Regions from separate parts of the Streptomyces sp. NPDC018026 genome, predicted to be linked through region 3. Evidence: riboswitches for the same ligand, from Rfam matches in the RefSeq annotation. Region 3 holds a riboswitch; each other region holds the start of a gene.
What was found. Region 3 has a riboswitch for thiamine pyrophosphate ahead of thiC (phosphomethylpyrimidine synthase ThiC). Riboswitches for the same ligand answer to the same signal wherever they lie in the genome.
Positions count from the first base shown of each region.

Region 1: it holds a riboswitch for thiamine pyrophosphate, as region 3 does, so the genes downstream of both, thiO (glycine oxidase ThiO) here and thiC (phosphomethylpyrimidine synthase ThiC) in region 3, are expected to answer to the same signal.
Region 2: it holds a riboswitch for thiamine pyrophosphate, as region 3 does, so the genes downstream of both, ACH4D3_RS31895 (thiamine ABC transporter substrate binding subunit) here and thiC (phosphomethylpyrimidine synthase ThiC) in region 3, are expected to answer to the same signal.

Region 1 is NZ_JBIRFY010000015.1:59,797-70,161, reverse strand. Features, by position in the region: gene thiE (thiamine phosphate synthase) at 1-480, opposite strand, end outside; gene ACH4D3_RS33760 (Rv2175c family DNA-binding protein) at 619-984, opposite strand; gene ACH4D3_RS33755 (NAD(P)/FAD-dependent oxidoreductase) at 1,026-2,339, opposite strand; TPP riboswitch at 2,466-2,577, shown strand; gene thiO (glycine oxidase ThiO) at 2,575-3,816, shown strand; gene thiS (sulfur carrier protein ThiS) at 3,822-4,022, shown strand; gene ACH4D3_RS33740 (thiazole synthase) at 4,025-4,822, shown strand; gene pknB (Stk1 family PASTA domain-containing Ser/Thr kinase) at 5,019-6,929, shown strand; gene ACH4D3_RS33730 (hypothetical protein) at 7,125-9,053, shown strand; gene ACH4D3_RS33725 (AAA family ATPase) at 9,050-10,066, shown strand; gene fxsT (FxSxx-COOH system tetratricopeptide repeat protein) at 10,066-10,365, shown strand, end outside.
Region 2 is NZ_JBIRFY010000013.1:107,330-117,694, forward strand. Features, by position in the region: gene ACH4D3_RS31860 (murein hydrolase activator EnvC family protein) at 1-587, opposite strand, end outside; gene rpsB (30S ribosomal protein S2) at 859-1,782, shown strand; gene tsf (translation elongation factor Ts) at 1,877-2,713, shown strand; gene pyrH (UMP kinase) at 2,920-3,678, shown strand; gene frr (ribosome recycling factor) at 3,857-4,414, shown strand; gene ACH4D3_RS31885 (phosphatidate cytidylyltransferase) at 4,414-5,562, shown strand; gene rlmN (23S rRNA (adenine(2503)-C(2))-methyltransferase RlmN) at 5,720-6,850, shown strand; TPP riboswitch at 6,919-7,024, shown strand; gene ACH4D3_RS31895 (thiamine ABC transporter substrate binding subunit) at 7,104-8,198, shown strand; gene ACH4D3_RS31900 (ABC transporter permease) at 8,174-9,859, shown strand; gene ACH4D3_RS31905 (ABC transporter ATP-binding protein) at 9,862-10,365, shown strand, end outside.
Region 3 is NZ_JBIRFY010000009.1:187,339-197,703, forward strand. Features, by position in the region: gene ACH4D3_RS26950 (LacI family DNA-binding transcriptional regulator) at 1-813, shown strand, start outside; gene sppA (Ser/Thr/Tyr protein phosphatase SppA) at 1,201-2,307, shown strand; gene ACH4D3_RS26960 (hypothetical protein) at 2,489-3,361, shown strand; gene ACH4D3_RS26965 (VWA domain-containing protein) at 3,386-4,789, opposite strand; partial or broken gene ACH4D3_RS26970 (thiamine biosynthesis protein ThiC) at 4,869-5,000, opposite strand; gene ACH4D3_RS26975 (hypothetical protein) at 5,122-6,195, shown strand; gene thiC (phosphomethylpyrimidine synthase ThiC) at 6,259-8,088, opposite strand; TPP riboswitch at 8,081-8,270, opposite strand; gene ACH4D3_RS26985 (YibE/F family protein) at 8,342-9,901, shown strand; gene ACH4D3_RS26990 (SsgA family sporulation/cell division regulator) at 9,951-10,365, opposite strand, start outside.

The DNA.
Region 1 (10,365 bases), on a different contig from region 3:
GCGGACCAGGTCGAGGCCGGGTGCGTGGCGGCCGGGCTTGGTGGGGGTCGGCCAGCACGGACCGGTGCAGAAGTAGTCCACGCCCTCCTGGGCCGCGGCGGCGGTGGCCTCGGACTCGGCGTGCGTGGAGCGGCCGATCAGTACGTCGTCGCCGAGGATCGCGCGGGCGGCGGGCACCGGCAGGTCGCCCTGGCCGAGGTGGAGCACGTCGGCGCGGGCCGCGTGCGCGACGTCCGCGCGGTCGTTGACCGCGAGGAGCTTGCCGTGGCGGGCGCAGGCGTCGGCGAGGACCGCCAGGTGCTCCAGCTCCTCCGCCGCCTCCATTCCCTTGTCCCGCAGCTGCACGATGTCGACGCCGCCGGCGAGTACGGCGTCCAGGAACTCGGGCAGGTCGCCCTGGCTCCGGCGGGCGTCCGTGCACAGGTAGAGCCGGGCGTCGGCGAGCCGGGCGCGGGCCGCGGTCGGGGCGGTGTCGGGCATGCGGGTGTCCCCCGGTCGTTCGGTGGCGTGGGCCCACGGCGGGCCCCGCGATGGTGGCGTACGGGCACGGCGCCCGGCGTGCGTGGCCCGCACGCCGGGCGGTGTGGCGGATCGGCGGTGCCGGATCGGTGATGAAGGTCAGACGGCGAGCGCCTGGGCGCGGCGCTTCACCTCCGTACCGCGATTCTCACTCAGCGCCTGGGCGGGGGTGCCGGGCAGGCTCGGGTCGGGCGTGAAGAGCCACTCCAGCATCTCCTCGGCCGTGAAGCCGTCGTCCCGCAGCAGCGTCAGGGTCCCGACCAGGCCCTTGACGACCTTGTCCTCGTCGATGAAGGCCGCGGGGATGTGCAGCGCGCGGTTCTCACCGCGGCGCACGGCGATGAGCTGGCCCTCCTTGATCAGCTGGCGTACCCGGGTCACCTCGACGCCGAGCATCTCGGCGATGTCGGGAACGGTGAGCCAGGCGGGCACGAGAGCATCGGTCTTTGCGTCAATCTCGGTCACGCCTCCAGCCTGCCACCTGGCACTGACAGTCGGAAACCTGGCTACGCCGAGGCCGCCGTCGCCGCCTTCAGCGGCTTCGCCGGGTCGGCCAGCAGGTCCGGGTCCATCGGCGTACCCGCCTGGATCAGGCGCCTGCCCTGTGCCAGGTCGCGGGGGCGGCCCACCGCGAGCAGGGCGACCAGGCGGCCCTCGCGCAGCCAGCAGACCGTCCATGCCGGGCTCGCGGGGTCGCCGCGCCACAGGGTGGTGTCGGCGGCGGTGTGGTGACCGGCGTACTGGACGAAGCGGCCGAACTGCTCGGACCAGAAGTAGGGCACCGGGTCGTAGGCCGCCGGGGCCTCGCCGCCCGGGGCGCCGACGATGCCGGCGGCGACCGTGCGCGGGCCCTGGAGGGCGTTGTCCCAGTGGTGCACCAGCAGCCGCTCGCCGTAGCGCGCGGAGGGGAAGGAGGCGCAGTCGCCGACCGCGTGGACGTCCGGCGCGGAGGTGCGCAGGCGGTCGTCGGCCAGGACCTCGCCGTGCGCACCGAGGGCGATGCCGGACCCGGCGAGCCAGCCGGTGGCCGGGCGGGCGCCGATGCCGACGACGACCGCGTCGGCGGGCAGCCGGGTGCCGTCGGCGAGGACGACCCGGCCCGGCTCACCGGGGCCGCCGGACTCGACGCGCTCCACGCGCGCGCGGGTGCGCAGTTCGGCGCCGGCGTCGGCGTACCAGGCGGTCATCGGCGCGGCGACCTCGGCGGGCAGCGCGTCGGCCAGCGGCCGGTCGGCGGCCTCCACCACGGTCACCGCGCAGCCCGCCTCGCGCGCGGCGGTGGCGAACTCGGCGCCGATCCAGCCCGCGCCGACGACCACGACGTCGTGCTGCCGGGCGAGCACCGGCCGCAGCCGTTCCGCGTCGTCCAGGGTGCGCAGCAGGTGCACGCCGGGCACGCCCTCGGCGCCGGGGAGCCGGACCGGTTCGGCGCCGGTCGCCAGGACGAGGACGTCGTACGGCACCGGCCCCTCGGAGGTGTCCAGGACGTGCTCCGCGGGGCGGACGCCCAGGGCCTCGCGGCCCAGCCGCAGGGTGATGCCCAGTGCCTCGAAGTCGACGTCGAAGGCGGAGCCCTCGGCGGTGCCGAGCAGGACGGCCTTGGACAGCGGGGGGCGGTCGTACGGCTGGTGCGGCTCCGCACCGATCAGGGTCACGGGGCCGGTGAAGCCCTGTTCCCGCAGGGCGACCGCGGTCTGCACGCCCGCCATCCCGGCGCCCACCACGACCACACGGCGCTCCGCGTCCGCCGCCGGCCGCTGTCCCCGGTCCCGTTGGTCCTGTGGTTCCCGTCGTTCCCGTTCCCGCGTCTGCTCGCTCACCCGATCACCATAGACACCTGGCGTTTCGCCGGTCGGTGCCCGTACGCCGTGGACCGGCCGGCGACGCCCCCGGCCCCGGGAGGCTCCCTTACAAGGGCGGCGGCCGGCGGGCTAGGGTGGCCGACGCAAGGCACTCGCGGGAGCCCGGACGCACCGGGCTGAGAGGGAGGCTGGCGGCCTCCGACCGTACGAACCTGATCCGGGTCATGCCGGCGAAGGGAGGGGCTGGACGCCCATGTCGTCTCCATCACACACGCCTCCGCACACACCTCGTACGTCCCGTACGCCCGACGTGCTGGTCGTCGGCGGCGGGATCATCGGGCTCGTCACCGCCTGGCGGGCCGCGCGGCGCGGGCTGGTCACCGCGCTCGTGGACCCCGAGCCGGGCGGCGGGGCGGCCCAGGTGGCGGCCGGGATGCTGGCCGCCGTCACGGAGCTGCACTACGGCGAGGAGACGCTGCTCGCGCTGAACCTCGCCTCGGCCCGCCGCTATCCGGAGTTCGCGGCCGAGCTGGCCGAGCTGACCGGCCACGACCTCGGTTACCGGCGCTGCGGCACACTCGCCGTCGCGCTGGACGCCGACGACCGCGCCCACCTGCGCGAACTGCACGCGCTCCAGCAGCGCTCCGGCCTGGAGTCCGAGTGGCTGTCGGGGCGTGAGTGCCGGCGTCTGGAGCCGATGCTCGCGCCGGGCGTGCGCGGGGGGCTCCGGGTGGACGGCGACCACCAGATCGACCCGCGCCGTCTCGCCCACGCGCTGGTGGCCGCCTGCGAACACGAGGGTGTGGTCTTCCACCGGGTGTGGGCCGAGCGGCTCACCGTCGGGCGCGGGGAGCGGGCCACGGGGGTCGTCACCGCCGACGGCACGGCGCTGACGGCCGGGCAGGTGGTGCTGGCCGGGGGCAGCCTGAGCGGGCGGCTCGGGGGCGTGCCGGAGGCCGTGCTGCCGCCGGTGCGGCCGGTGAAGGGGCAGGTGCTGCGGCTGACCATGCCGCGGACGCCGGGGCCGCTGCTGAACCGGACCGTGCGCGCCGTGGTGCGCGGCAACCACGTCTACCTGGTGCCCCGGGAGAGCGGCGAGCTGGTCGTCGGCGCCACCAGCGAGGAGCTGGGCTGGGACACGACGGTCACCGCGGGCGGCGTCTACGAACTGCTGCGCGACGCGCACGAGCTGGTGCCCGGCATCACGGAGCTGCCCCTGACGGAGACCCGCGCGAGTCTGCGTCCCGGCTCCCCGGACAACGCCCCGCTGCTCGGCCCGACCGCTCTGGACGGCCTGCTGCTCGCCACCGGCCACTACCGCAACGGCGTCCTGCTCACGCCCGTCACCGGCGACGTCATGGCGCACGCGCTGACCACCGGGGAGCTGCCGGAGGAGGCCCGCCCCTTCACGCCCCGGCGCTTCGACGCCGCCCCCGCACTGCCGGTACTCCCGGCCCTCTCGGACCTCTCGGACCTCTCGGAGCAGCCCGTATGAGTCACGTGACCGTCTCCGTCAACGGCGAGCCGCGCGAGGTGGCTCCCGGCACTGCCCTGGACGCGCTGGTGGGCACGCTCACCGCGGCCCCGTCCGGAGTGGCCGCCGCCCTGAACGAGACCGTCGTCCCGCGCGCGCGGTGGTCGGCCACCGCCCTGGCCGACGGCGACCGCGTCGAGATCCTCACCGCCGTCCAAGGAGGCTGACCATGGCCGACGATCCCTTCGTCCTCGGCGGCACGACGTACGCGTCCCGCCTGATCATGGGCACGGGCGGGGCGCCCAGCCTGGACGTGCTGGAGCGCGCGCTGGTGGCCTCCGGGACGGAGCTGACGACCGTCGCGATGCGGCGGGTGAACGCCTCGGTGCACGGCTCCGTGCTGTCCGTGCTGGAGCGGCTCGGCATCCGGGTGCTGCCGAACACGGCCGGCTGCTTCACCGCCGGGGAGGCGGTGCTCACCGCCCGTCTCGCGCGCGAGGCGCTCGGCACGGACCTGGTCAAGCTGGAGGTCATCGCCGACGAGCGCACCCTGCTGCCGGACCCGGTCGAGCTGCTGGACGCGGCGGAGACGCTGGTGGACGACGGGTTCACCGTACTGCCGTACACCAACGACGACCCGGTGCTCGCGCGGAAGCTGGAGGACGTCGGGTGCGCGGCGGTCATGCCGCTGGGCTCGCCGATCGGGTCCGGGCTCGGGATCCGCAACCCGCACAACTTCCAGCTGATCGTGGAGCACGCGCGCGTGCCGGTGATCCTGGACGCCGGGGCCGGTACGGCGTCGGACGTGGCGCTGGCGATGGAGCTGGGGTGCGCGGGTGTGATGCTGGCCTCGGCGGTGACGCGGGCGCAGGAGCCGGTGCTGATGGCCGCCGCGATGCGCTCCGCGGTGGAGGCGGGGCGGTTGGCTCGGCGGGCCGGGCGGATTCCGCGGCGGCATTTCGCCGAGGCGTCGTCTCCTGCGGAGGGCTTGGCGGTGCTGGATCCGGAGCGGCCCGCCTTTGAGTGACCCGGCGCCGTCCCGGGGTCTTTTCTCCCACCCCCGCACCACCCGTTTCCAGTCGGGCAAGAAGTGGACCACTCGCGTGGGGGTGCGCCGCCGTCGGCGGCGCACGGTGCGTGGGAAGCGTCACAGATGCGCTTCAGTCCCGGTGCGATTGCGTTCGGCGACGCGGGGTGTCGGTGTCGGCTCGTAGACTCCCTGCGTGGACACGACCCTTCAGGACCCTCTCGTCGGGCAGGTGCTCGACGGCCGGTACCGCGTCGAGGCGCGGATCGCGGTCGGCGGGATGGCCACGGTCTACCGGGCCGTGGACACCCGCCTGGACCGCGTGCTCGCGCTGAAGGTGATGCACCCGACGCTCGCGACCGACGCCACCTTCGTCGAGCGGTTCATCCGCGAGGCCAAGTCGGTGGCCCGGCTCGACCACCCCAATGTCGTCCAGGTCTTCGACCAGGGGGCCGAGGGGGCGTACGTCTACCTGGCGATGGAGTACATCGCGGGCTGCACCCTGCGGGACGTGCTGCGCGAGCGCGGGGCGCTCAGGCCGCGGGCCGCGCTGGACATCCTGGAGCCGGTCCTCGCCGCGCTCGGCGCCGCGCACCGGGCCGGGTTCGTGCACCGGGACATGAAGCCGGAGAACGTGCTGATAGGCGACGACGGCCGGGTCAAGGTCGCCGACTTCGGCCTGGTCCGGGCCGTGGACACGGTCACCAGCACCACCGGTGCCGTCCTCGGCACCGTCTCCTATCTGGCGCCCGAGCAGATCGAGCACGGCACCGCCGACCCCAGGGTCGACGTGTACGCGTGCGGTGTCGTGCTGTACGAGATGCTGACCGGCGCCAAGCCGCACGACGGGGACTCGCCCGCGGCGGTGCTCTACAAGCACCTCCACGAGGACGTGCCGCCGCCGTCGGCCGCCGTGCCGGAGATGGCGTACGAGCTGGACGAGCTGGTGGCCGCGGCGACCGCGCGCAACCCGGAGATCCGGCCGCACGACGCCGTGGCGCTGCTCGCGCGGGCCCGCGAGACGCGTGAGTCGCTGAGCGCGGCCCAGCTGGACGCGGTGCCGCCGCAGGCGCTCGCAGGGGAGCACGACAGCGCCGAGGACCGCACGAGCGTGATCCCGCGCGCGCTGACGATGCCCCGGCCGCTGCCCGTCAACGAGGACAACCACACCAGCCGGCTCGCGGCTCCCCCGCCGTCCCCCGCCCCGTCCCGGCGGCTGCGGCTGCGCCGCGGGCCGCTGACGATCGTCGTGGCCGTCCTGCTGGTGCTCGGGATCGGCACGGGCGTCTGGTACATCAACTCCGGCCAGTTCACCAAGGTGCCGCCGCTGCTGTCCAAGACCGAGGCACAGGCCCAGGACCGGCTGGACGACGCCGGTCTCGACGTCGGCAAGGTGCGGCACGCCTACAGCGACACCGTGGAGCGCGGCAAGGTCATCAGCACCGACCCCGGGGTGGGCGACCGCATCCGGAAGAACGACTCCGTGTCGCTCACGGTCTCCGACGGCCCCGACACCGTGAAGCTGCCGGACGTGACGGGCTACAAGCTGGACAAGGCCCGCACGCTGCTGGAGGACGAGGGGCTGGAGCCGGGCATGGTGACCCGGGCGTTCAGCGGCGAGGTGGCCAGGGGCTTCGTGATCTCCACCAAGCCCGGGTCGGGCACCACGGTGCGCGCGGGCTCCGCGGTCGCCCTGGTCGTCAGCAAGGGCAGCCCCGTCGACGTCCCGGACGTCACCGGCGACGACCTGGACGAGGCGCGGGCCGAGCTGGAGGGCGCCGGCCTGAAGGTGAAGGTCGCCGATGAGCGGGTGAACTCGGAGTACGACAGCGGCCAGGTGGCCGGGCAGACGCCGGAGCCGGGCGGCCGGGCCGCCGAGGGCGACACGGTGACGCTCACGGTCTCCAAGGGGCCCCGGATGATCGAGGTCCCGGACGTGGTCGGGGACAGCGTGGACGACGCCAAGCAGAAGCTCGAGGACGCGGGCTTCGAGGTGGACGAGGACCGCGGTCTGCTCGGGCTGTTCGGCGACACCGTGAAGAAGCAGTCCGTGGACGGCGGGGACACGGCTCCCGAGGGGTCGACGGTCACCATCACCATCCGCTGACCCGGCGGCGGGCCCGGCGCCCGGGACACCGGACCGGCCGCCGCGCGCGACCAGCGGCCGATCAGGCCGCGGACCTGGTCAACGGGCCGCGCGCAAAGGGCTGTTGCCCCCTCTGCTTCCCCCGTCGCGGACCGCTACTATGGCGGCTCCGCAGACGGTCGGGGCCTGCGGCGGCGGACGGGGGGGGAGGACGTCTTGACGGCGGAACCGGTCGTACGGACGGCCGTCACCGACGACTGGCAGGTGAGCATCCTCGGCCCGGCCGGGAACCCGGTCGGCGGCGGGGTCATCGTCCCGCCCCGCTACGTGCTGACCTGCGCCCACGTCGTGACGTCGGCCACGGGCGGACGCCTGGGGGACGACCCGCACGCCACCGTCACGGTGACCCTCAGCAGCGGCCTGAAGCTGACCGGCTCCCTGGGCGGCGGGCACCGCTACACCGGCGGCACCCACCACGAGGACGTCTCGGTGCTCACCCTGCACGGCGACCTGGGGCAGGCCGACGGCCGGTTCCCCACCTCCCACGCCCATCTCTCCACCGGCGGCTACGCCGCCAAGCGCCCCATGCAGGTGTACGGCTATCCGCAGGGCCAGCCGCACGGGGTGTGGGCGGACTGCCTGATGGCCGGGCGGGGCGGCCCGGAGTCGGCGCTGATCCAGCTGAACGACGCGCCGGACACCGGCCGCAGGGTGGCCCGCGGCTACAGCGGCTGCGGGGTCCGGGACGCCACGACGTCCCGCGTGGCCGGACTCGCCGTACTGCGCGACAAGTCGCCCGAGGCGGGCGTGACCTGGATGATCCCGCTGGAGCGGCTGGCCCGCGACTGGCCCCCGTTACGGGCGGCGCTGGCGCTGTCCGGCGACCGTGTCGCGGCGCTGCCCGCGCCGGGGCCGCCGGACCCGGACGACGGCCCGTTCGACGACGAGGCCATGGACGACCTGTACCGGCTGCTGCTCGACGGCCGGCTCGCGATGCCCGGCCTGGTGGCCCTGCGCGACGACGCGCTCGGGCCGGTGCGCCGCCCCTGGCAGGGCTCCCCCGAGGACATCCTCGGCATCGTGCACGATCTGCGGCACATCTCCCAGGCGGGCCGGCCGGTGCCGCCGCTGCTGACCTTCGTCGCCGCGCTGTCCCGGCGGGTCCCCGGCCCCCGCGGGCAGGAGCTGGCCCGCTGGGTGCGCGGGCGGGCGGGGCACTGCACCCCGGCGGTCGATCCCGGTCCGCTGCTGGAGCGCCGGGTGCGCCCCGGCGGGGCGGGCACCCGGTGGACGTACGCCACCTTCCGGGTCACTCCCGCGTCGCCGGGCCGGCACTATCTGCTCGACGTCTTCCGGCAGCACGAGGGCGCCCCGCGGGAGGCCGTGCGGCAGTACACCGAGGCCATGCGGCTGGGGCGGATCGAGCGGCTCGTGGTGGACGAGATCATCCGGATGCGCCGGGAGAAGGCCATCGACTCCCCCGACCTGTTCGTGGAGTTCGTCCTGCCCCGCGAGCTGCTGGGCCGGCCGGTCGACGGCCTGCCGATCACGACCCCGAGCGGCGCGGAGGTGCGTTTGGGGGTGGTGCACCCGGTCGCCGTGCGCAGCCTTGAGCGCCAGAACGCGTCGGAATGGGTCGACTGGGGGCATAACTGGTCCCGGAAGTGGGACAGGATGAAGGCATTGTCCGCACTCTCCGGAGAGGGCGTGGTCGCGGTGGTCCCCGCCCGGAACCAGGACGGTCCGTCCCACGAGGCGCTGTTCTCCGCGCTGTACGCGGACGACGGGCCGCTGGCCCTGGTCCTCGGGTTTCCGCCGCGGGTGCCCAGCCGACGCGCCCGCGACGCCGAGTTCGACGCGGCCCTGGACGCGGGGGTACCGGCCCTGGTCTGGGCGCACGACGAGCAGGACGGGCCGTCCGTCGCCGCCGACCTGCCGGACCGGTTGCGGGCCGCCGGGGCGCGCACGCTGCCCGGGGAGGTGCTGCGGGCCCGCCGCGGGGAGTGGTCGTCCCGGCCCGGTGCGGCCCGGCCGCGGGTCGGGGGCGGTCTGCGCCTGGGCTTCCTGTGGGACCCGTTCGACCGGCTGCCGCCGCACACGCCCCTGACCCCACCAGCTCCCGCTCCCGGAGGTGCCTCGTCGTGACCGAGCCCGCAGCCCCGCAGCCGCCGGCGTGGTGGATCTACCGCGGTGACGGTGTCCCGCACAACGGCATCGAACGGCTGCCCGATCCGCCGAGCTGGCGCCCGCTGCAACAGGGCATGCCGCCGCAGGACGAGCCGGTGCCACCGCAGCCCGCCGACACCCGGCGCGGGCGGGTCTTCCAGGTCGACCACGGCCTGGTCGACGCGGTCAACGCCGCGCTGCTGCTGCGCCGCCCGCTGCTGCTGACCGGGCGCCCCGGCACCGGCAAGTCCACCCTCGCGCACGCGGTCGCCTACGAGCTGGGCCTCGGCCCCGTCCTGCACTGGCCGGTGACCTCGCGCAGCACGCTGCGGGACGGCCTGTACGCCTACGACGCCATCGGCCGGCTGCACGAGGCCAATCTGCGCCGCGCCGGGCTGGAGACCGGGGACGGCACCGGCGACATCGGCCGCTTCCTGCGACTGGGTCCGCTGGGCACGGCGCTGCTGCCCCGGCGCCGGCCCCGGGTCCTGCTGGTCGACGAACTCGACAAGAGCGACATCGACCTGCCCAACGACCTGCTCACCGTGTTCGAGGAGGGCCGCTTCACCGTCGAGGAGCTGCTGCGGCTGCCGCCGGAGCAGCGCACCGTCCCGGTGCGGACGGCGGACGGGCGCAGCGCGCCGGTGACGGACGGCGAGGTGGAGTGCTGGGCCTTCCCGTTCGTGGTCATCACCTCCAACGAGGAGCGGGAGTTCCCCGCCGCCTTCGCCCGGCGCTGCCTGCGCTACGACATCGGGCAGCCGGGCCCCGACCGGCTGGCGGCGATCGTCGCCGCGCACCTGGGCGCCGACGCGCTGGAGGAGGCGGCGCCCCTGGTGGAGGCGTTCCTCGCGGAGCAGAGCAACGGAAGCGTCGCCGTGGACCAGTTGCTGAGCGCCATCCAGCTGGCGCGGGCCGGCGCCGACGAGGACCCGGAGCAGTGGCAGGACCTGCTGCGCACCCTGTGGCGGCACCTGGAGACGGGGCCCTGATGCCGTACGAACCTCCGGAGCGGCCCGCTCCGGACGCCCGGGAGATCGCCGAGGTGCTGTGGCTCGCGGCGCGGCTGGCGCACGCCCCCCGGGACCCGGAGCCCGCCCGGCCGGCCCGGGGCACCCCCCGGCTGTCCGGGATCGCGGGCCAGCTGGAACCGGGCTCACCGCGCCGCCGACCGGGTGGCCAGGACCCGGCGGACCCGCCCGGCCCGCCGCCGGACGGCGCCACTCCCGGGGGAGCCGCGCCGGGGACCGGAGAGCCCCGGCTGCATGTGCGGAGCACCGGCGCGCCGGAC
Region 2 (10,365 bases), on a different contig from region 3:
AGGAGCCACGGCGGGAGCAGGGACAGCGGGTTCAGATAGACCTCGCCCCGCAGCAGACCCCAGTGCAGACAGGCCGTGCAGTGCGAACCGGTCGGCTGCACCGTGCCGAGCAGCTCCCCGGCCGCGACCTCGTCACCCTTCCGCACGGCCGTCTCGACGGGGGCGAACGTCGTCCGCAAGGGTGGTTCGCCCGTGCCCGTCAGTTCCACCGAGACCACGCCCCGGCCCCCGACCGGCCCCGCGAAGGACACCCGCCCGGCGGCCACCGCGCGCACCGGCGCCCCGGTGCTCGCGGAGAGGTCCACGCCGCGGTGCCCAGGTCCGTACGGGTTCGCCGGGGGGTCCCAGCCCCGCAGGACGGCCGGCCGCGTGCCGACCGGCCAGTACCGGGCCACGGGCGGCACCGCCGGGTCCATCGGGCCCGCCGGGCCCACCGCGTCCGGCAGGGCCCACACCGCCGCCGCCGTCGTCGGACGCGGCAGCCCCGCGGTCCGGACGGCCGGCGCGGTCAGGACGGCCAGGACGGTCAGGACGCCCGGCAGCACCACCACTCGGGCCCACGCCCTCATCCATCGCCTCGTTCGCATACGGGCACGGTCCCGCACCAGGGCCGACCGCCGCCCGGCCCTGTGGACCGCGCTCCGGTTGTGGACAGCCGCGTCACCCGGCACCCCGTGGGTCCCGTACACTTCTGGTGGCGATCCGGGTCACCGGGTCGACTTCGCACGCCCCGACACGAGGCCCTACCAGGTTCGTGTCAGCGCCCCTCGGTCCCTAGTGGCAGGCGCGTCGCGGGCGTCAGGCGCGGGAGCCGTCCGGCTCACGCGGCACAACCGAGAAAATCAAGGAGATACGGCCATGGCCGTCGTCACGATGCGGGAGCTGCTGGAAAGCGGCGTCCACTTCGGTCACCAGACCCGCCGTTGGAACCCGAAGATGAAGCGCTTCATCTTCACGGAGCGCAACGGCATCTACATCATCGACCTGCTCCAGTCGCTGTCGTACATCGACCGCGCCTACGAGTTCGTCAAGGAGACCGTCGCCCACGGCGGCACGGTCATGTTCGTCGGCACGAAGAAGCAGGCGCAGGAGGCCATCGCCGAGCAGGCCACCCGCGTCGGCATGCCCTACGTCAACCAGCGCTGGCTGGGCGGCATGCTCACCAACTTCTCGACCGTCTACAAGCGCCTGCAGCGCCTGAAGGAGCTCGAGCAGATCGACTTCGAGGACGTGGCCGCCTCCGGCCTCACCAAGAAGGAGCTGCTGGTCCTCTCCCGCGAGAAGGCCAAGCTGGAGAAGACCCTCGGCGGTATCCGCGAGATGTCCAAGGTGCCCAGCGCCGTCTGGATCGTGGACACCAAGAAGGAGCACATCGCGGTCGGCGAGGCCCGGAAGCTCAACATCCCGGTCGTCGCCATCCTCGACACCAACTGCGACCCCGACGAGGTCGACTACAAGATCCCGGGCAACGACGACGCGATCCGCTCCGTCACCCTGCTCACCCGCGTGATCGCCGACGCCGTCGCCGAGGGCCTCATCGCCCGCTCCGGCGCCGCCGGTGGTGCCAAGGGCGACAAGGCCGCCGGTGAGCCGCTCGCCGCGTGGGAGCGCGACCTGCTCGAGGGCGAGAAGGCCGACAAGGCCGAGAAGACGGACGACGCCGAGGCCGCCGAGAAGCCCGCCGAGGCTCCGGCTGCCGAGGCCGCCCCCGCCGAGGCCCCCGCCGCCGAGGCGCCCGCCGAGACCCCGGCCGCCCCGGCCGCGGACGCCGAGCAGGCCTGACCCCTCACCACCTTCGGGTGCCGGACGGCGGGGGCCGCACAGCCCCCGCCGTCCGGCCCGTAGATCTTCAGACTTCGAGAGAGATTCCGGAATCATGGCGAACTACACCGCCGCCGACGTCAAGAAGCTCCGCGAGCTCACCGGCGCCGGCATGATGGACTGCAAGAAGGCGCTGGACGAGGCCGAGGGCAACGTCGAGAAGGCCGTCGAGGCGCTCCGCATCAAGGGCCAGAAGGGCGTCGCCAAGCGCGAGGGCCGCTCTGCCGAGAACGGCGCCGTCGTCTCGATCATCGCCGACGACAACACCTCGGGTGTCCTCGTCGAGCTGAAGTGCGAGACGGACTTCGTCGCCAAGGGCGAGAAGTTCCAGACCGTCGCCAAGACCATCGCCGAGCACGTCGCCAAGGCCGCCCCGGCCGACCTCGAGGCCCTGCTGGCCTCCGAGATCGAGCCCGGCAAGACCGTCCAGGCGTACGTGGACGAGGCCAACGCCAACCTCGGTGAGAAGATCGTCCTGGACCGCTTCGCGCAGTTCTCCGGCGGCTTCGTGACCGCGTACATGCACCGCACGATGCCCGACCTGCCCCCGCAGATCGGTGTCCTCGTCGAGCTGGACAAGCCCAACGCCGAGATCGCCAAGGGCGTCGCCCAGCACATCGCCGCCTTCGCGCCGAAGTACCTCTCCAAGGAGGACGTCCCGGCCGAGGTCGTCGAGTCCGAGCGCCGCGTCGCCGAGGAGACCACCCGCGCCGAGGGCAAGCCCGAGGCCGCCCTGCCGAAGATCGTCGAGGGTCGCCTCAACGGCTTCTTCAAGGACGCCACCCTGCTCGGCCAGCCCTACGCCCTGGACAACAAGAAGTCCGTCCAGAAGGTGCTGGAAGAGGCCGGTGTCAGCCTGAAGCGCTTCTCGCGCATCAAGGTCGGCATCTGAGTCCGTACCGCGACGGACGCGCGACCCCGGTAGGGTCGACGCAAGTCGTCGGCGCCGTACGCGCATGCCGTGGCGCACGCGCGCGTGGCGGCGGACGACAGCAGATCTGACGAGGAGGCCATTGCCGCGTATGGGATGCGAAACACGCCCCCACCGGCAGTGGCCTTCTTCGTGTGTGTGACCCACGTAAAAGAGGCGAGATCTCCATGACCACCAAGGCCGAGAAGAGCGACGACGGCAAAGTGAGCGGCCGCTTCATGCTGAAGCTGTCCGGAGAGGCGTTCTCCGGCGGTGGGGGCCTGGGCGTCGACCCCGACGTGGTGCACGCCATCGCCCGCGAGATCGCGGCCGTCGTCCGCGACGGCGCGCAGATCGCGATCGTCATCGGCGGCGGCAACTTCTTCCGCGGCGCCGAGCTGCAGGTGCGCGGCATGGACCGCGCCCGCTCCGACTACATGGGCATGCTCGGCACCGTGATGAACTGCCTGGCCCTCCAGGACTTCCTGGAGAAGGAGGGCGTCGACTGCCGCGTGCAGACCGCCATCACCATGGGCCAGGTCGCCGAGCCCTACATCCCGCTGCGCGCGGTGCGCCACCTGGAGAAGGGCCGTGTGGTCATCTTCGGCGCCGGTATGGGCATGCCCTACTTCTCCACCGACACCACCGCCGCCCAGCGCGCCCTGGAGATCGACGCCGAGGCGCTGCTCATGGGCAAGAACGGCGTGGACGGGGTCTACGACTCCGACCCGAAGACCAACCCGGACGCCGTGAAGTTCGACGCGCTCGGGTACGGCGAGGTCATCACCCGGGACCTGAAGGTCGCCGACGCCACGGCCGTCACGCTCTGCCGCGACAACAGCCTCCCGATCGTGGTCTTCGAGCTGTTGAAGGAGGGCAATATCGCCCGCGCCGTCAAGGGTGAGAAGATCGGCACGCTTGTGGGTGACCAGGGCAGCCGGGACTGACCGGAGAACACCCCCTGTCCGCGGACGCCACCTGTCCGGGGGACGGACGGGACGGGGCCGGACCGGGGGATGGACAATGTCCCGACGGTCGGGAACCGTGCAGGAAGAACGCGACGCAGCCGGCCGCCGCCCCCAGGGAACCGCAGCCGGGCCTACTCAAGACACGCAGGAGCAAGTGGTGATCGAAGAGACCCTCCTCGAGGCCGAGGAGAAGATGGAGAAGGCCGTCGTGGTCGCCAAGGAGGACTTCGCCGCGATCCGCACCGGCCGTGCGCACCCGGCGATGTTCAACAAGATCGTGGCCGACTACTACGGCGCGCCGACGCCGATCAACCAGCTGGCCTCGTTCTCCGTGCCCGAGCCGCGCATGGCCGTGGTGACCCCCTTCGACAAGACGGCCCTGCGCAACATCGAGCAGGCGATCCGCGACTCCGACCTGGGCGTCAACCCGAGCAACGACGGCAACATCATCCGGGTGGTGTTCCCCGAGCTGACCGAGGAGCGCCGCCGCGAGTACATCAAGGTCGCCAAGAGCAAGGGCGAGGACGCCAAGGTCTCGATCCGCTCCGTGCGCCGCAAGGCCAAGGACGCCATCGACAAGATGGTCAAGGACGGCGAGGTCGGCGAGGACGAGGGCCGCCGTGCGGAGAAGGAGCTCGACGACACCACCGCCAAGTACGTCGCACAGGTGGACGAGCTCCTGAAGCACAAGGAAGCGGAGCTGCTCGAGGTCTGATGAACGACTCTTCCTGGGGAGCGCCGCCACAAGCCGGGTGCTGGGGGCCGTCCGACCAGGGACCCGTCCAGGGCGCCGGCCCGGCGGGTCCCGCGTACGATGCGCACTACGCGCAGCAGACTCGCCCCATGCCCATCGTGCCCGACGTACCCGAACACGGCGGAGACCAGGACGACGACCAGGGGACCGCTCGGCTGAGCGGTCCCCTGTTCCGGGACGAGCCGTTCCACGACCAGAACCCGTCGGCGCAGCCGTACGCGGCGGTGCCGCAGAATCCGGAGCCCATGCCCGACGCCCCGCAGCCGGCGCAGTCCCAGCCGCCGCCGCAGAAGAAGAGCGCGGGGCGTGACCTGGGCGCGGCGATAGGGGTCGGCGTCGGCCTCGGCGTGGTGATCGTCGCGTCGCTGTTCGTCGTCAAGGCGGTCTTCGTCGGTGTGATCGCGGTCGCCGTCGTGGTGGGGCTGTGGGAGCTGACCAAGCGGCTGGAGGAGCGCAAGGGCATCAAGGCGTCCCTCGTACCCCTCGCGATCGGCGGCGCCGCGATGGTCGTCGCCGGTTACGCACGCGGCGCCGAGGGCGCGTGGGTGGCCATGGCCCTCACCGCGCTCGCGGTCCTGGTCTGGCGGATGACGGAGCCGCCGGAGGGTTACCTCAAGGACGTCACGGCAGGCCTCTTCGCCGCGTTCTACGTGCCGTTCCTGGCCACGTTCGTCGCCATGATGCTGGCGGCCGACGACGGCGCCTGGCGCGTCCTGGTCTTCCTGATACTGACGGTCGTCAGCGACACCGGGGCCTACGCCGTCGGCTGGCGCTTCGGCAAGAAGAAGCTCGCCCCGCGCATCAGCCCCGGCAAGACCCGCGAGGGCCTGCTGGGAGCGGTCGCGTTCGCGATGGTGGCGGGTGCGCTGTGCATGCAGTTCCTGATCGACGACGGCACCTGGTGGCAGGGCCTGCTGCTCGGCCTCGTGGTCGCCGTCAGCGCCACCCTGGGCGACCTCGGCGAGTCCATGATCAAGCGAGACCTCGGCATCAAGGACATGGGCACCCTCCTGCCGGGCCACGGCGGCATCATGGACCGGCTGGACTCCCTCCTCCCGACGGCGCCGGTGGTGTGGCTGCTGCTGGTGATCTTCGTCGGGGTGGGTTGACAGTCATCCGGTAGCATGGAAAGGGCCTGCGGCGTCTGCCGCGGGCCCTTCCGTGTGTCCCCGCCGACGCGGGGGTGTCCCAGTGAGGTCTCCTGGCTTCGGCACGGCCCTGCCGTTGTCCCCGCAGAAAGCGGGGGGTTGCCACAGGCCCGCCGTCATGAGGAGTTGTCCGACCGTGGCCCGTCCAGCCCCCGGTGAGCTCACCTTTGCCGCACCCCGCGGAGCGAAGCGGCCGCCGCGGCACCTTGCCGATCTCACGCCTGCCGAGCGCAAGGAGGCTGTCGCCGCGATCGGTGAGAAGCCGTTCCGCGCGAAGCAGCTCTCGCAGCACTACTTCGCGCGGTACGCGCACGACCCCGAGCAGTGGACCGACATCCCCGCCGGTTCGCGCGAGGGGCTGCGGGAAGCGCTGCTGCCCGAGCTGATGACGGTCGTGCGGCATCTGTCGACCGACCAGGGGACCACGCGCAAGACGCTGTGGAAGCTGTTCGACGGGACGCTCGTCGAGTCGGTGCTCATGCGCTACCCGGACCGGGTGACCATGTGCATCAGCTCCCAGGCGGGCTGCGGGATGAACTGCCCGTTCTGCGCCACCGGCCAGGCCGGCCTGGACCGCAACCTGTCGACCGCCGAGATCGTGCACCAGATCGTGGACGGCATGCGGGCGCTCAGGGACGGCGAGGTCCCGGGAGGCCCCGCCCGGCTCAGCAACATCGTGTTCATGGGCATGGGCGAGCCCCTCGCCAACTACAACCGCGTCGTCGGCTCCATCCGCCGGCTCACCGACCCCGAGCCCGACGGGCTGGGACTCTCCCAGCGCGGCATCACCGTCTCCACGGTCGGTCTCGTCCCGGCGATCCACCGCTTCACCGGCGAGGGCTTCAAGTGCCGCCTCGCCATCTCGCTGCACGCCCCCGACGACGAGCTGCGCGACACCCTCGTCCCCGTCAACACGCGGTGGAAGGTGCGCGAGGTGCTGGACGCCGGGTTCGAGTACGCGGCGAAGTCCGGGCGCCGGCTGTCCATCGAGTACGCCCTGATCCGCGACATCAACGACCAGGCCTGGCGCGGCGACCGGCTCGGGCGGCTGCTCAAGGGCAGGCCCGTGCACGTCAACCTGATCCCGCTCAACCCGACGCCCGGCTCCAAGTGGACCGCGTCCCGGCCCGAGGACGAGAAGGCGTTCGTGGAGGCCATCGCGGCGCACGGTGTGCCGGTGACGATCCGGGACACCCGTGGGCAGGAGATCGACGGGGCGTGTGGTCAGCTCGCCGCGAGCGAGCGGTAACCTGACCGGCGGAAGTATCAGTAGTACATCCAGCACGCCCAGTACATCGTCATAGTCGTCACATCTTCATATTCCGACAGGGGAGCGCCACAGCGCTGAGAGTGCGGCACCGGCCGCAGACCCTCCGAACCTGGCCCAGGTCATTCTGGGTAGGGAGATCGGTCACCACTCGAGCTGTTGCGCCCTGCCCGGGACCCTCGCCAGGGGTCCCGGGCGGGGCCGCGTCTTCTCCTGGTCACCCAGGAGGAATTCAGTGAGCATCACCAAGAAGGTCAGTGTCCTGGCCGTCGGGCTCGGCATGGTCGGCACGCTGGCCGCCTGCGGATCGTCGTCCGACGACGGCGGCGACGGCAGCGGCTCCGGCGGCTCCAAGACCGTGACTCTGGTCAGCCACGACTCGTGGGCCGCGTCCAAGGACGTCATCGCCGCCTTCGAGAAGGAATCCGGCTACAAGGTCAAGGTCCTGGAGGACGGCGACGCGGGCCAGGCCGTCAACAAGGCCGTCCTCACCAAGGACAACCCGCAGGGCGACGTCTTCTTCGGCGTCGACAACACCCTGCTCTCCCGCGCCCTCGACAACGGCCTGTTCCAGCCGTACGAGGCCAAGGGGGCCGACCTCGTCCGGCCCGAGTACCGGGCCGACCAGGACAAGCACCGGGTCACGCCCGTCGACACCGGCGACATCTGCGTCAACTACGACAAGGCGTACTTCGACCGGCACGGGCTGACCCCGCCCAAGTCCTTCGACGACCTGGTCGAGCCCGAGTACAAGGACCTGCTCGTCACCGAGAACGCGGGCAGCTCCTCGCCCGGCCTCGGCTTCCTTCTCGGCACCGCCGCCCAGTACGGAGACGACGGCTGGGAGGGCTACTGGAAGAAGCTCAAGGCGAACGGCGTCAAGGTCGTGGACAGCTGGGAGCAGGCGTACAACGAGGAGTTCTCCGGTTCGGCCGGCGGCAAGAAGGCCAAGGGCGACCGTCCGCTCGTCGTGTCCTACGCCTCCTCCCCGCCCGTCGAGGTCGTCTACGCCGACCCGCAGCCGGACACCGCCCCCACGGGCGTCGCCGACGGCACCTGCTTCCGGCAGGTCGAGTACGCGGGTCTGCTCAGCAACGCGAAGAACCCCGAGGGCGGCAAGGCCCTCCTCGACTTCCTGCTGAGCAAGTCCTTCCAGGAGGACATGCCGCTGAACATGTTCGTCTACCCGGTGCGGGAGGGCGCGCGGGTCCCCGAGGTGTTCTCGAAGTTCGGGCCGCAGGCGAAGGACCCGCAGACCCTCGACCCGGCGAAGATCGCCGACAACCGCGACCAGTGGGTCAAGTCGTGGACCTCGCTCGTACTGAAGTGAGCCGGGAGGGCAGGAAGGCGGCGCGGACCGCCCGCGGGAGCGCGGCCCGGCTCGGCCTGATGGCCGTGCCCGTCGCGTTCTTCGCGGTGTTCTTCGCCTACCCCGTCGCCGCCATCGTGGCCCGCGGACTGAAGGTCGACGGGGTCTGGCAGCTCGGGCGGATCGGGGACGTGCTCGCACAGTCGGACGTGCGGCACGTGCTGTGGTTCACCACCTGGCAGGCCCTGGCGTCCACCGGGCTCACGCTGCTCGTCGCGCTGCCCGGCGCGTACGTCTTCGCCCGCTTCGACTTCCCCGGCAAGCAGGTCCTGCGGGCCGTGGTGACCGTGCCGTTCGTGCTGCCGACGGTCGTCGTCGGTACGGCGTTCCTGGCGCTGGTCGGGCGCGGCGGGCTGCTCGACGAGCTGTGGGGCCTGCGCCTGGACACCACGGTGTGGGCGATCCTGCTCGCGCACGTCTTCTTCAACTACGCCGTCGTCGTCCGCACCGTCGGCGGACTGTGGGCGCAGCTCGACCCGCGGCAGGAGGAGGCCGCGCGGATGCTCGGGGCCTCCCGGCTGCGGGCCTGGCGGCAGGTCACACTGCCCGCGCTGGCACCCGCCGTGGCCGCCGCCGCGCTGATGGTCTTCCTGTTCACCTTCACCTCCTTCGGAGTCGTCCAGATCCTCGGCGGGCCCACCTTCTCCACCCTGGAGGTGGAGATCTACCGCCAGACCTCGCAGGTCTTCGACCTGTCCACGGCCGCCGTCCTGACGCTGATCCAGTTCGCGGCGGTCGTCGCCGTCCTCGCCGTGCACGCCTGGACGGTGCGGCGGCGGGAGACGGCGCTGCGGCTCGTGGACGCGGCCACGACCGCGCGCCGGCCGCGCGGAGCCGGGCAGTGGGCGCTGCTCGCCGGCGTCCTGGGCGTCATCGCCGTCCTGCTGGTGCTGCCGCTGGCGGTACTGGTCCAGCGGTCGCTGGGGGCGTCCGGCTTCGGCTACTACCGGGCGCTGACCCGCGAGGACGGCGGCGCCTTCCTCGTCCCGCCGATCGAGGCGATCGGCAACTCCCTCCAGTACGCCGTCGCCGCCACCGCCATCGCCGTGGTGATCGGCGCGCTGGCCGCGACCGCGCTCACCCGGCGCGACGCGGGCCGTTTCGTGCGCGGGTTCGACGCGCTGCTGATGCTGCCGCTCGGGGTGTCGGCCGTGACGGTCGGCTTCGGGTTCCTGATCGCGCTGGACGAACCGCCGCTGGACCTCAGGTCCTCCTGGATCCTGGTGCCGCTCGCGCAGGCGCTGGTGGGCGTCCCGTTCGTCGTACGGACCATGCTGCCGGTGCTGCGGGCGGTGGACGGACAGCTGCGGGAGGCGGCCGCGGTGCTGGGCGCGTCGCCGTGGCGGGTGTGGCGCGAGGTGGACCTGCCGATGGTGCGGCGGGCGCTGCTGGTGGCGGCCGGGTTCGCCTTCGCGGTGTCGCTGGGGGAGTTCGGCGCGACCGTGTTCATCGCACGGCCCGACAACCCGACGCTGCCGGTCGCCGTGGCGCGCCTGCTGGGCCGGCCCGGGGACATGAACTACGGCCAGGCGATGGCCCTTTCGACGATTCTGATGCTGGTGTGCGCGGTGGCCCTGGTGGTGCTGGAGCGGCTGCGGACCGACCGGAGCGGGGAGTTCTAGACATGCCGCCCAGCCTGTTGAGCCTGGAAGGCGCGACCGTCCGCTTCGGCGGGCGGGCCGTGCTCGACGACGTCGGCCTGGGGGTCGCCGAGCACGAGGTGGTGTGCGTGCTCGGGCCCAGCGGCAGCGGCAAGTCGACGCTGCTGCGGGCGGTCGCCGGGCTCCAGCCGCTGGATGCCGGGCGGGTGACGCTGGACGGGCGGGACCAGTCCGGGGTGCCCGCGCACAAGCGCGAGCTCGGGCTGATGTTCCAGGACCACCAGCTGTTCCCGCAGCGCGACGTGGCCGGGAACATCGCCTTCGGGCCGCGGATGCGCGGCGCGTCCCGGGCCGATCAGCGGGTCCGGGTGGAGGAGTTGCTGGAACTGGTCGGGCTGCCGGGCGCCGCCCGCCGGTCCGTCGCCGCGCTCTCCGGCGGGGAGCAGCAGCGGGTGGCACTGGCCCGCGCGCTCGCGCCCCGGCCCCGGCTGCTGATGCTGGACGAGCCGCTCGGCCAGCTGGACCGC
Region 3 (10,365 bases):
TTCGCGTACTTCGCCGAGATGGCGCGCGCCGCCACGTCCGCCGCGCTCGCCCGCGGCTACGCCCTCGTCATCCTCCCGGCGACGTCCCGTCACGACGTGTGGTCCAACGTCGCGCTCGACGGCACGGTCGTCATCGACCCCTCCGACCACGACCCGGTCGTCAGCGAACTGGTCCGCCAGGGACTGCCCGTCGTCTCCGACGGCCGCCCGGCCGGCTCACTGCCGGTCACCGCCTGGGTCGACAACGACCACGAGGCGGCCGTGCTCGGCATCCTCGACCACCTCGCCGACGCCGGCGCGCGCAGGATCGGCCTGCTCACCGGCACCACGACCGACACGTACACCCATCTGTCGACCACCGCCTACCTGCGCTGGTGCGAGCGCGTCGGCCAGGACCCGGTCTACGAGGCCTACCCGGCGCACGACCCGTGCGCCGGCGCGGTCGCGGCCGACCGGCTGCTCGCCCGCCCCGACCGCCCCGACGCCGTCTACGGGCTGTTCGACCCGAACGGCACCGATCTGCTCGCCGCCGCCCGCCGCTACGGTCTGCGCGTCCCCGAGGACCTGCTGCTGGTCTGCTGCAGCGAGTCCACGGTGTACGCCAGCACCGAGCCTCCCATCACCACCCTGTCGTTGAAGCCCCGCCGCATCGGCACCGCCGTGATCCAGGTCCTCATCGACGCGATCGAGGGCCTGCACTCCGACGAGCCGGTCGAGCAGGTGATACCGACCGAACTGATCGTGCGCACCTCGTCGCAGCGGCGCCCGCCGCGTACGACGGTCAGTCCGCCGCGGTCGCCGGAGGGCGAGTAGGGCGCGTCCGGCGTCCTCCGGGGGCGCCGGACGCGGGACCGGGTCGCGGCCGGACGCGCGACCCGGCCGGTGCGGGGTGCGTGGAAGAACAGCGGAGAACGGCGGAGAACGGCGGAGAACGGCGGACCGCGACAACGCGGAACGACGGCGAAACAGGGCGGCGAGGGCCACACCCGGCCCGTCCGGAACACGGCAGACCCACGGCCGGGCCACGGTCACCGACGGGCGAAGCCGGGCCCAATCGGGGCGAAAGCCGCAGTGAACCGGAGTCCTGGACCGATTCACCACCCCTGGGTCATCACACAGCGCGATCCGCATTCCTATGATGGGCCCACACACCGCGGGCCGCTGCGACCAGGCAGTCCGAAGCGGTGCAGATGCGGCGCGATGGTGGAGGGGTCGATGACTCAGGGGGCCGGTCAGGGACCCGAGGTGGAGCGGACGGCGACGGTGCGCGACTTCCGGGTACCCGCGTACGTCCACGAGACCGCTCCGTACGCTGCCCCCGGCGCGCACGCGAGCGAGCCCGAGCCGCCCTCCGAGGAGGGGCCCGAGGAGGCCCTGCCCGAGGGCTACACGCCCACGCAGCGCGATCTGCCCGTCATCCGTCGGGGTGACACGGTCCAGGTCACGGTCGACCCCGCACCGGCGGCGGTGCAGCCGCCCGCGACCGGACAGGGGCCCCTGTTCGTCGTCGGCGACGTGCACGGCTACCTCGACGAGCTGCTGACCGCGCTGCGGGAGAAGGGCCTCGTCGACGAGGCCGGCCAGTGGTGCGCGGGCACCTCCCGGCTGTGGTTCCTCGGCGACTTCACCGACCGCGGCCCGGACGGCATCGGCGTCATCGACCTGGTGATGCGGCTGTCCGCCGAGGCCGCAGCGGCCGGCGGCTACTGCAAGGCGCTGATGGGCAACCACGAACTGCTGCTGCTCGGCGCCAAGCGGTTCGGCGACACGCCCGTCAACTCCGGCGCGGGCACCGCCACCTTCCAGGCCGCGTGGCTGCTGAACGGCGGCCAGAAGACCGACATGGACCGCCTGCAGGACCACCACCTGCAGTGGATGGCCCGCCTCGACGCCATGGAGGAGGTCGACGACCACCTCCTGGTCCACTCGGACGCCACGACCTACCTCGACTACGGCCGCTCCATCGAAGAGGTCAACGACACCGTCCGCGAGACACTCACGCGCAACGACGCGGAGGAGGTGTGGGACCTGTTCCGCAAGTTCACCAAGCGCTTCTCCTTCCGCGACGAGGGCGGCGCCGACGCCGTGCGCTCACTGCTTGATACGTACGGCGGCACCCGGATCGTTCACGGCCACAGCCCCATCCCCTACCTGCTGGGCGAAGTCGGCTCCGAGGACGGCGAGGACGACACCCGCACCGTGGTCGAGGGACCGCACGTCTACGCGGACGGCCTGGCCATCGCGATGGACGGCGGCGTGACCATGGCCGGAAAGCTGCTGGTCCAGCAACTTCCCTTGAGCGTCTGACCGTCCACCGGGCGGCTTTTACGGGGTGCCGACCGTACAGACCGGCACCCAATTTCTGGAAACCCCCTGTCACCCTCCACCGTCACCGCTCTACCATCGGCTTATCCGTAGCAGGCTCCCCTCCGTTTCTGCCCGACGGCTCGTTGGCATGCGAGCCCCAAGCCCTACGGAGCATCGGGGGATGCACATGAACAGCGTTCCGCAGCACCTGCCGAGCGAGGACCGCCAGGAGTACGAGCGGATCCTCGACGAGGCGCTGCGCTCCGCACCAAACCGCCCGGAGCTGACCGCTGTCGGTCAGCGGCTCAACTCCGAACAACTGCGCACCATGGCACTCAACGCCACCGCCCTCATCACGGCGGCGGCCACCACCGAGTACCAGCACTACGTCAAGGTCCGCGAGGAACTGCGCCACCCGGCGTCCTCGGGCCCGTCGCCCGCCACGCGCGAGTCCGGCTCCCAGGAGCAGGGCACGAGCGCGGGGGGACTCGCCGCCACCATGGGCGAGATGGCCGAGGCGACCGGCGCGGGGGCCGTCGCCGTGGTCGCCGTCCTGGCGCCGGTCCTGGCCGGCACCGCCGCGGCGATATTCCTGCTGGTCGGCTATCTCCTGAAGATGCTCGACCCGGGGCAGACCTTCGCGCAGACCATGCTCACCACGGGATGGGTGTTCGGTGCCGTGACCGCGGTGGCGATCCTCGTCGCCGCGGTGGGGCTGCTGCTCACCGCGCTGCGCAACCGCCCCTCGGCCGAGTCCGGCTTCTACAGCGCACGCGACGAGGAGGTGGCCCGGGCCAGGGACGCCTGGCAGGAGGCCCTGCTGGAGCGCGGCATACTGCCCTTCCTCCGGGACGCGCTCGGCGACCCGGGCACGGCGGCACTGCGCCGCACGGAACCGGCGGCCCCGGGCAGCAGCCGTATGCCGCACCTGGGCTACGGCCGTCCCGGGTTCACCAGCCCCGACGGCGGTCCCGACGCGGGCCCGCGTCCGAGCTACTCGAGCCCGGACTACAGCAGCCCGGACTTCGGTGGCCCGGAACACCGGTCCGAATAGCCACCGGCACGGGCGGGCAGCGGTTCAGAGGATGCCCGCCCGGCCGGCGGCAGTGATCCAGGACGGGAACTCGGACAGCAGACGGTCGTACAGCTCCGGGTCCGGTACGGTGCCGATGTCGTCGACGGCGAAGAAGCCGACGTTGTCGACGCGACGGCCCGCCAGGGTGTCGAACCGCTCCAGCACCCCGTAGTTGGAGCGCCCGAGCCCGACGAACTGCCAGAAGACGGGTTCCTCCACGGCTTCCCGCAGCTCCCGCTCGATCTCGGCGTTTCGGTAGACACCGCCGTCGGAGAAGAACAGCACCAGGGTCGGGACCGGTACCGGGTCGGCCCGGACGAAGGCGCGGACGTCGGCGATCACCTTCTGCTCCTCGTTCTGGATGCCGACCGTCCGCATGTCGACCTGCTCGGGGTGCAGGCCCTTCTTCCTGCCCCGCCGGAACAGGCTGATCTCCCCCACCCGCACGTGCAGCCGCAGCCACTCGGGCAGGTCGCCCAGGCGCAGGTCGGGCAGACGCGCCGGGTTGGAGGCGAAGGTCCAGGCCTGCATCTCCCCGTCGTCGTCCAACTGCGCGGCGACGGCGGCCATCCGCTCCACGACGTCGGCGACGACGCCCTTGGAGTAGAGGAAGGACATGGACCCGGAGGCGTCCAGTACGAGGACGACGCGCGCGGTGATCCCGGACGCCCCGTGCTTGCTCAGGCTGACCGCGACCTGCTCCTTGCGCAGGGACAGCCGCTTGCGCATGTCCACGGGGAGGCGCTCCTCGCCCTTGGTGAGCCGGGGACCGGTGGCGGCCGGCGCCGACGGGGCGGTGGCGGTGGCCGGGGGAGCCGTGGGCGGGGCGGTGGCCGGGGTGGCGGGCGCCGTGGGGGGAGTGTCGTCGTCCACGGTGATGCCGAAGTCCGTCGCCAGTCCCGCCAGCCCGGAGGCGTACCCCTGTCCCACCGCACGGAACTTCCACGTCCCTCCGCGCCGGTACAACTCGCCGCCGACCAGCGCGGTCTCCGTGCCGGCCGTGATGTCGAACCGGGCCAGTCCGGTGCCGGTCGCGGCGTCCAGCAACCGCAGCGACAGCCCCGGAACCCGGCCGAAGGTGCCGCCGTCCGCCGAGGCGCACAGAACGATGCGTTCGACCGCCGCCTCGACCGCACGCAGATCCACCTCGACGGCATCGGTCGTGAGACCCGCGTTGGCGCCGGGGCCGACCCGCTTGCCCAGGTGTCCCACCGCGCCGGACGTGTGGCGGGGTTGGTTGTAGAAGACGAAGTCACCGTCGTCCCGCACCCGCCCGGCCGAGGTGAGCAGCAGGGCGGAGGCGTCGACCTCGGGGACGCCCGGTCCGGGGGACCACACGAGTTCGGCCCGCACCGCGGGGGAGTCGACGGCGACGTTGGCACCCTTGCTCAGGGAGGTGGCTGTCATGCGCCCAGTCTGCCGAGCGGGACACCCCGGCGGGGAGAGGGCCGACCGGGCGGCCTGTCCCCCTCCCGCGCCGGTGCGCTCAGTCCGCGATCGGCAGATACACCCGGTTGCCCGCCGCCGCGAACTCCTTCGACTTGCGCGCCATGCCCTCCTCGATCTCGCCCTTGCTCCCCCCGTGCTCCCGGCGAATGTCCTGGGAGATCTTCATGGAGAACTACATCGAGCCGGAGTCAGCATCTTGCGAAGGTCCGGCGCTGGGGTGCTGCCAGCCGTCCATCGCAGGCCCTCTAGTGTTCCTGGACTTCTAGGTATCGAGACACAAGGAATGCACTGTGCGCGTCTTCGCCCGGCCCGTGGCCTCTGTCAACTTCCAGCACGGAGGGTTGCTGATCACTGGTACTGCCTTGGAGGAACGGGGCGTCCACAGGCTCGCACTCATACGCAACGAGGGTGTCTTGGCGGTCCACGACCTGGAGGGCCTCTTCAACGGAGTTGCGGAGCCGCAGGTCAGCTTTCGCTCGCCCTGGTCGGGTTGGCGGCGCGGCGTGAACTCAGTGAGTCCTGATCTGAGCTTCGCGATATTCAGTGGGCAGCACGCGATCTGTGCCGTGGAGCCGGACGGGAGTGTCCGCTGGGAGTACGGCCACGAGTGCTGGGGAAATCGGGAGCACGATCACACCATCGCCGACCACATCTGTGGCGGTCTGGAATCCGGATCGGTCCGGGTCTCGGATGACGGGACTCTCGTCTGGGGGCACGTTCGTGGCTCCGAGTACGAGGAGTGGTTGGTACTCGATGCCATCACCGGCAGGGTTGTGGGCCGGACTCCTCTGGACAGCGCGGCAGCCGGCTCTGTACACATTGCCCACCCGGACGGGAAGCACGTGGGACTGAGCATCGGCTTGGGGCAGGACGGATCGATGCTCTACTGGGCGCGGTGGGAGCAAGGCAACCTGCACAGCTGGCACATGAACGACGACGACCGCATCCTCGTCGACATCCACCCATCGGGCACCAAGTTCCTGACCTTGGACCACAACTGCGGGGACCTCTCCGTCCACGCATTTCCTTCGGGAGCCGCAATGGCGACCGTCGACGATTCCGCCGTCCCCCCGCTCCAGCCCGAAGACGGAGACGAGGACTACGAGAACGAAGACCCCGCGTACTGGGACTACTACTGCGGGCACATCGACTCAACCTCAGTCCTGGCCTCGACCACTGAGGCCGACGAGGAGCACGGTGAGGGCCGTCACTGGCTGCTTGACTCGGCCACCTTGGAGGTAGTGGGGCAGGTCGGCTACCCGTGCCCCATAGAAGGACCGGCCCGCCCACTTGGTGACGGAACCTGGCTCACCCACGACGAGGCTTCCGGACAACTGACCCGCTGGGCCGTCTCCGCTCGGTAGCAGGTCCAGGCGTTGCGCCGGAATGCCGTTCCGCACTCCGGCACGACGCATCTGCAGCCGCTGTCAGTCTGCCATCGGCAGGTACACCCGGTTCCCGCTCTCCGCGAACTCTTTCGACTTCTGGAGCATCCCCGCAGCGACCTCCTCAGCCGTCGCCCCCGCAGCCGCCGTGCCGCCGAACTGCTCTGTGATGCTTTGACTAATCTTCATCGAGCAGAACTTGGGCCCGCACATGGAGCAGAAGTGGGCCGTCTTGGCGGGCTCGGCCGGCAGTGTCTCGTCGTGGAACTCCCGTGCCGTGTCGGGGTCTAGGGCCAGGTTGAACTGGTCCTCCCACCGGAATTCGAACCGGGCGTCCGACAGCGCGTCGTCCCACTCCTGTGCACCTGGGTGACCCTTGGCGAGGTCGGCGGCATGGGCGGCGATCTTGTAGGTGATGACGCCGGTCTTGACGTCGTCACGGTTGGGCAGGCCCAGGTGTTCCTTGGGCGTGACGTAGCAGAGCATGGCCGTGCCCCACCAGGCGATCATCGCGGCACCGATGCCGGAGGTGATGTGGTCGTACGCCGGCGCGACGTCCGTCGTCAGCGGGCCGAGGGTATAGAACGGAGCTTCATCGCAGATCTCCTGCTGAAGATCGATGTTCTCCTTGATCTTGTGCATCGGGACATGTCCCGGGCCCTCGATCATGGTCTGTACGTTGCAACGCTTGGCGATCCGGTTGAGTTCCCCGAGCGTGCGCAGCTCGGCGAACTGCGCCTCGTCGTTGGCGTCCGCGATCGACCCCGGACGCAGGCCGTCGCCGAGGGAGTAGGTGACGTCGTAGGCGGCGAGGATCTCGCAGAGTTCCTCGAAGTTCTCGTAGAGGAACGACTCCTTGTGGTGCGCCAGGCACCACGCCGCCATGATCGATCCGCCGCGCGAGACGATGCCCGTCTTGCGGTTCGCGGTGAGGGGTACGTACGGCAGGCGCACGCCCGCGTGGACCGTCATGTAGTCCACGCCCTGCTCGGCCTGTTCGATGACGGTGTCCTTGTAGATCTCCCAGGTCAGCTCCTCGGCGCGGCCGTCGACCTTCTCCAGGGCCTGGTAGAGCGGCACGGTTCCGATGGGGACGGGGGAGTTGCGCAGCACCCATTCGCGGGTGGTGTGGATGTTGCGGCCGGTGGAGAGGTCCATGACCGTGTCGGCACCCCACCGGGTCGCCCAGGTCATCTTGTCCACCTCCTCCTCGATGGAGGACGTCACCGCCGAGTTGCCGATGTTGGCGTTGACCTTCACCAGGAACCGCTTGCCGATGATCATCGGCTCGATCTCGGGGTGGTTGACGTTGGCGGGCAGCACGGCACGTCCTGCGGCGATCTCTTCGCGGACCACCTCCGGGGAGACGTTCTCCCGGACGGCCACGTACTCCATCTCCGGGGTGATCTCCCCCTGTCGCGCGTACGCGAGCTGCGTGACCGCGTTGCCGTCCCGGCCCCGGCGCGGCTGGCGCGGGCGGCCGGGGAAGACGGCGTCGAGGTTGCGCAGGCCGCCGCGGGGCGAGGTGTGCTTGATTCCGTCGTCCTCGGGCCGGACGGGGCGGCCCGCGTACTCCTCGGTGTCGCCGCGGGCGATGATCCAGTTCTCCCGCAGCGGCGCAAGGCCCCTGCGGACATCGGTGTCGACGTGTGGATCGGTGTACGGGCCCGAGGTGTCGTACAGCGTGACCGACTGCCCGTTGGTGAGGTGCACCTGACGGACCGGCACCCGCAGATCGGGGCGCGAGCCCTCGACGTACGCCTTGTGCCAGCCGATGGACTTCCCGGCCTCCGCGTTGTCCGCGGTGCCTGCGGTGTCCGCCTGGGCGGTGTTCTGCGTGGAGGCAGGCGTGCGTGCGTCCTTGATGGTCATGAGACCTACTCCCTACGCCGGCATTACCCGGTAACAGGTTCGGCGGTCGACGCAGCGGCTTCCGTCCGTCGACGCTTCGTGGGATACGTCACTCGATTTCGGTGACGTTTCCCGTGAAACATCGCTGGGACGGAGGTCAGCGCCCTCTCAGCCCGGTGCTCCGAGCTCCCGCGTGTACAAAGGTGCCTCCACGCTAGCGCCCATTCGGGCGCGGTGAACAGAGGGCCCCCCTCGTTCTTGCGATGATCGGGCGGTGACCACACCGCAGCCCCCCTCCTTTCCACCGCGCCGGCCCCGCCGCGGACCGAACGCCGAAGAGGGCGACGGCCGGACAGTCGGCCACGTCCCCGGCGTCGCCGCCGCCGCGAACGCCGGCAGACATGAGACGGGTTACGGACACGATGCGGACCATGGGCACGGTGCGAGCGGTGGGCACGGTGCGGGCGGCGGACACGGCACGGGCGGTGGGCACGGTGAGGGCGGCGGGCACGGTGTAGGCGGCGGGCACGGGCACTCGCACGGGCACGGACCGGCGGCTCCCGTCTCCCGGCATCTGCGGAAGGTCATCGCCGCGATCCTCATCCCCTTCACCGCGGCCGTCCTGGTCGGGCTCGCGGTGCTGTGGCCGGGCGGCGCACCGGCGCACGAGCGCACCGGCGTCGGCTTCGACCGGCAGACGCAGCAGGCCACCGTCACCAAGGTGGTCGAACTGAGCTGCCAGTCCGTCAACGCCTCGGGCGGTGTCCCGACCGGCGACACATCCACCGCCGAGGGTTCCTCCGCGGTGCAGCAGGCGAACGGCGACTGCAAGCGGGCGACCATCCGCGTCGACACCGGCGACGACAAGGGCCGCACGTTCGACGAGATCGTGCAGCCGGACCAGTCACGGCAGTTGCACGAGGGCCAGAAGGTGGTGGTCGCCTACGAGCCCTCCGCGCCGAAGGACCTGCAGTACTCGGTGACCGACATCAACCGCCGGCTCCCCCTGGCCCTGCTCGCCGGCATCTTCGCCCTCGCCGTCGTGGTCGTCGGACGGCTGCGCGGGCTCATGGCGTTGGTCTCGCTGGCCATCAGCTTCCTGCTGCTGAACTTCTTCATCCTGCCCGCCATCCTGCAGGGCTCCAACCCCCTGGTCGTGGCGGTGATCGGGTCCAGCGCCATCATGCTGATCGCGTTGTACCTGTGCCACGGGCTGTCGGCCCGCACATCCGTGGCGGTGCTCGGCACTCTGATCTCGCTACTGCTGATCGGCGTACTCGGGTCGCTCTTCATCGGCTGGGCCGCGCTCACCGGCAACACGGACGACAACACCGGCCTCATTCACGGCCTGTACCCGTCCATCGACATGAGCGGCCTGCTGCTCGCCGGGGTCATCATCGGTTCGCTCGGTGTCCTGGACGACGTGACGGTCACCCAGACCTCGGCGGTGTGGGAACTGCACGAGGCCAACCCGACGATGGGCTGGCGCGGTCTGTACCGCGCGGGCATCCGCATCGGCCGCGACCACATCGCCTCGGTGGTGAACACGCTCGTCCTCGCCTACGCGGGCGCTGCGCTGCCCCTGCTGCTGCTGTTCTCGATCGCGCAGAGCGGTGTGGGGACGGTCGCCAACAGCGAGCTGGTGGCGGAGGAGATCGTGCGGACGCTGGTCGGCTCGATCGGGCTGGTGGCCTCCGTGCCGGTCACCACGGCCCTCGCCGCCCTGGTCGTGTCGGCGGACCGGCCGGCCGAACGACCGGCCCAGGCGGCGACGGCGGGTGGCGGGGCCAGTACCCCGGCCCGTGGCGGGCGGGGCCGTCGCCGCAAGCGCTGACGCGTCCGGCGAAGCGTTACGCCAGCGACCGCATGGCTGCCGGAACGGTTCAGCCCGCGCTCTGTTCCTCCGCCAGGATGCGGTCCAGAGCCTCGTCGAGGTGGCTGTCGAAGTCGGCGAGCGCGCCCTCCTGGCCCAGCGGCACCAGCTTGTCGGTGCGGTCGAGGAAGGCCACCAGGGGCGCGGCGGAGGAACGGAAGAGTGCCTGGTCGCTGCCGACCTGAAGGCGGATCAGCACCTCGGCCAGCGGCTCGGGCTCCACCGGTGCGATGCGCACGTCACCGTCGCCGCACGGCCGGCCCACCCCGTCGACCAGCAGCTCCCGGCCGAAGGCCCAGGTCACCGGCGCGTCTCCGGGCAGATGAAAGGTCAGGCGTACGGCATAGGGATCCCGGGTCTCGTAGCGCAACTCCACCGGGATGCGGAATGAGAGCTCCTCGGACACGAGAAAGCTCATCATGACC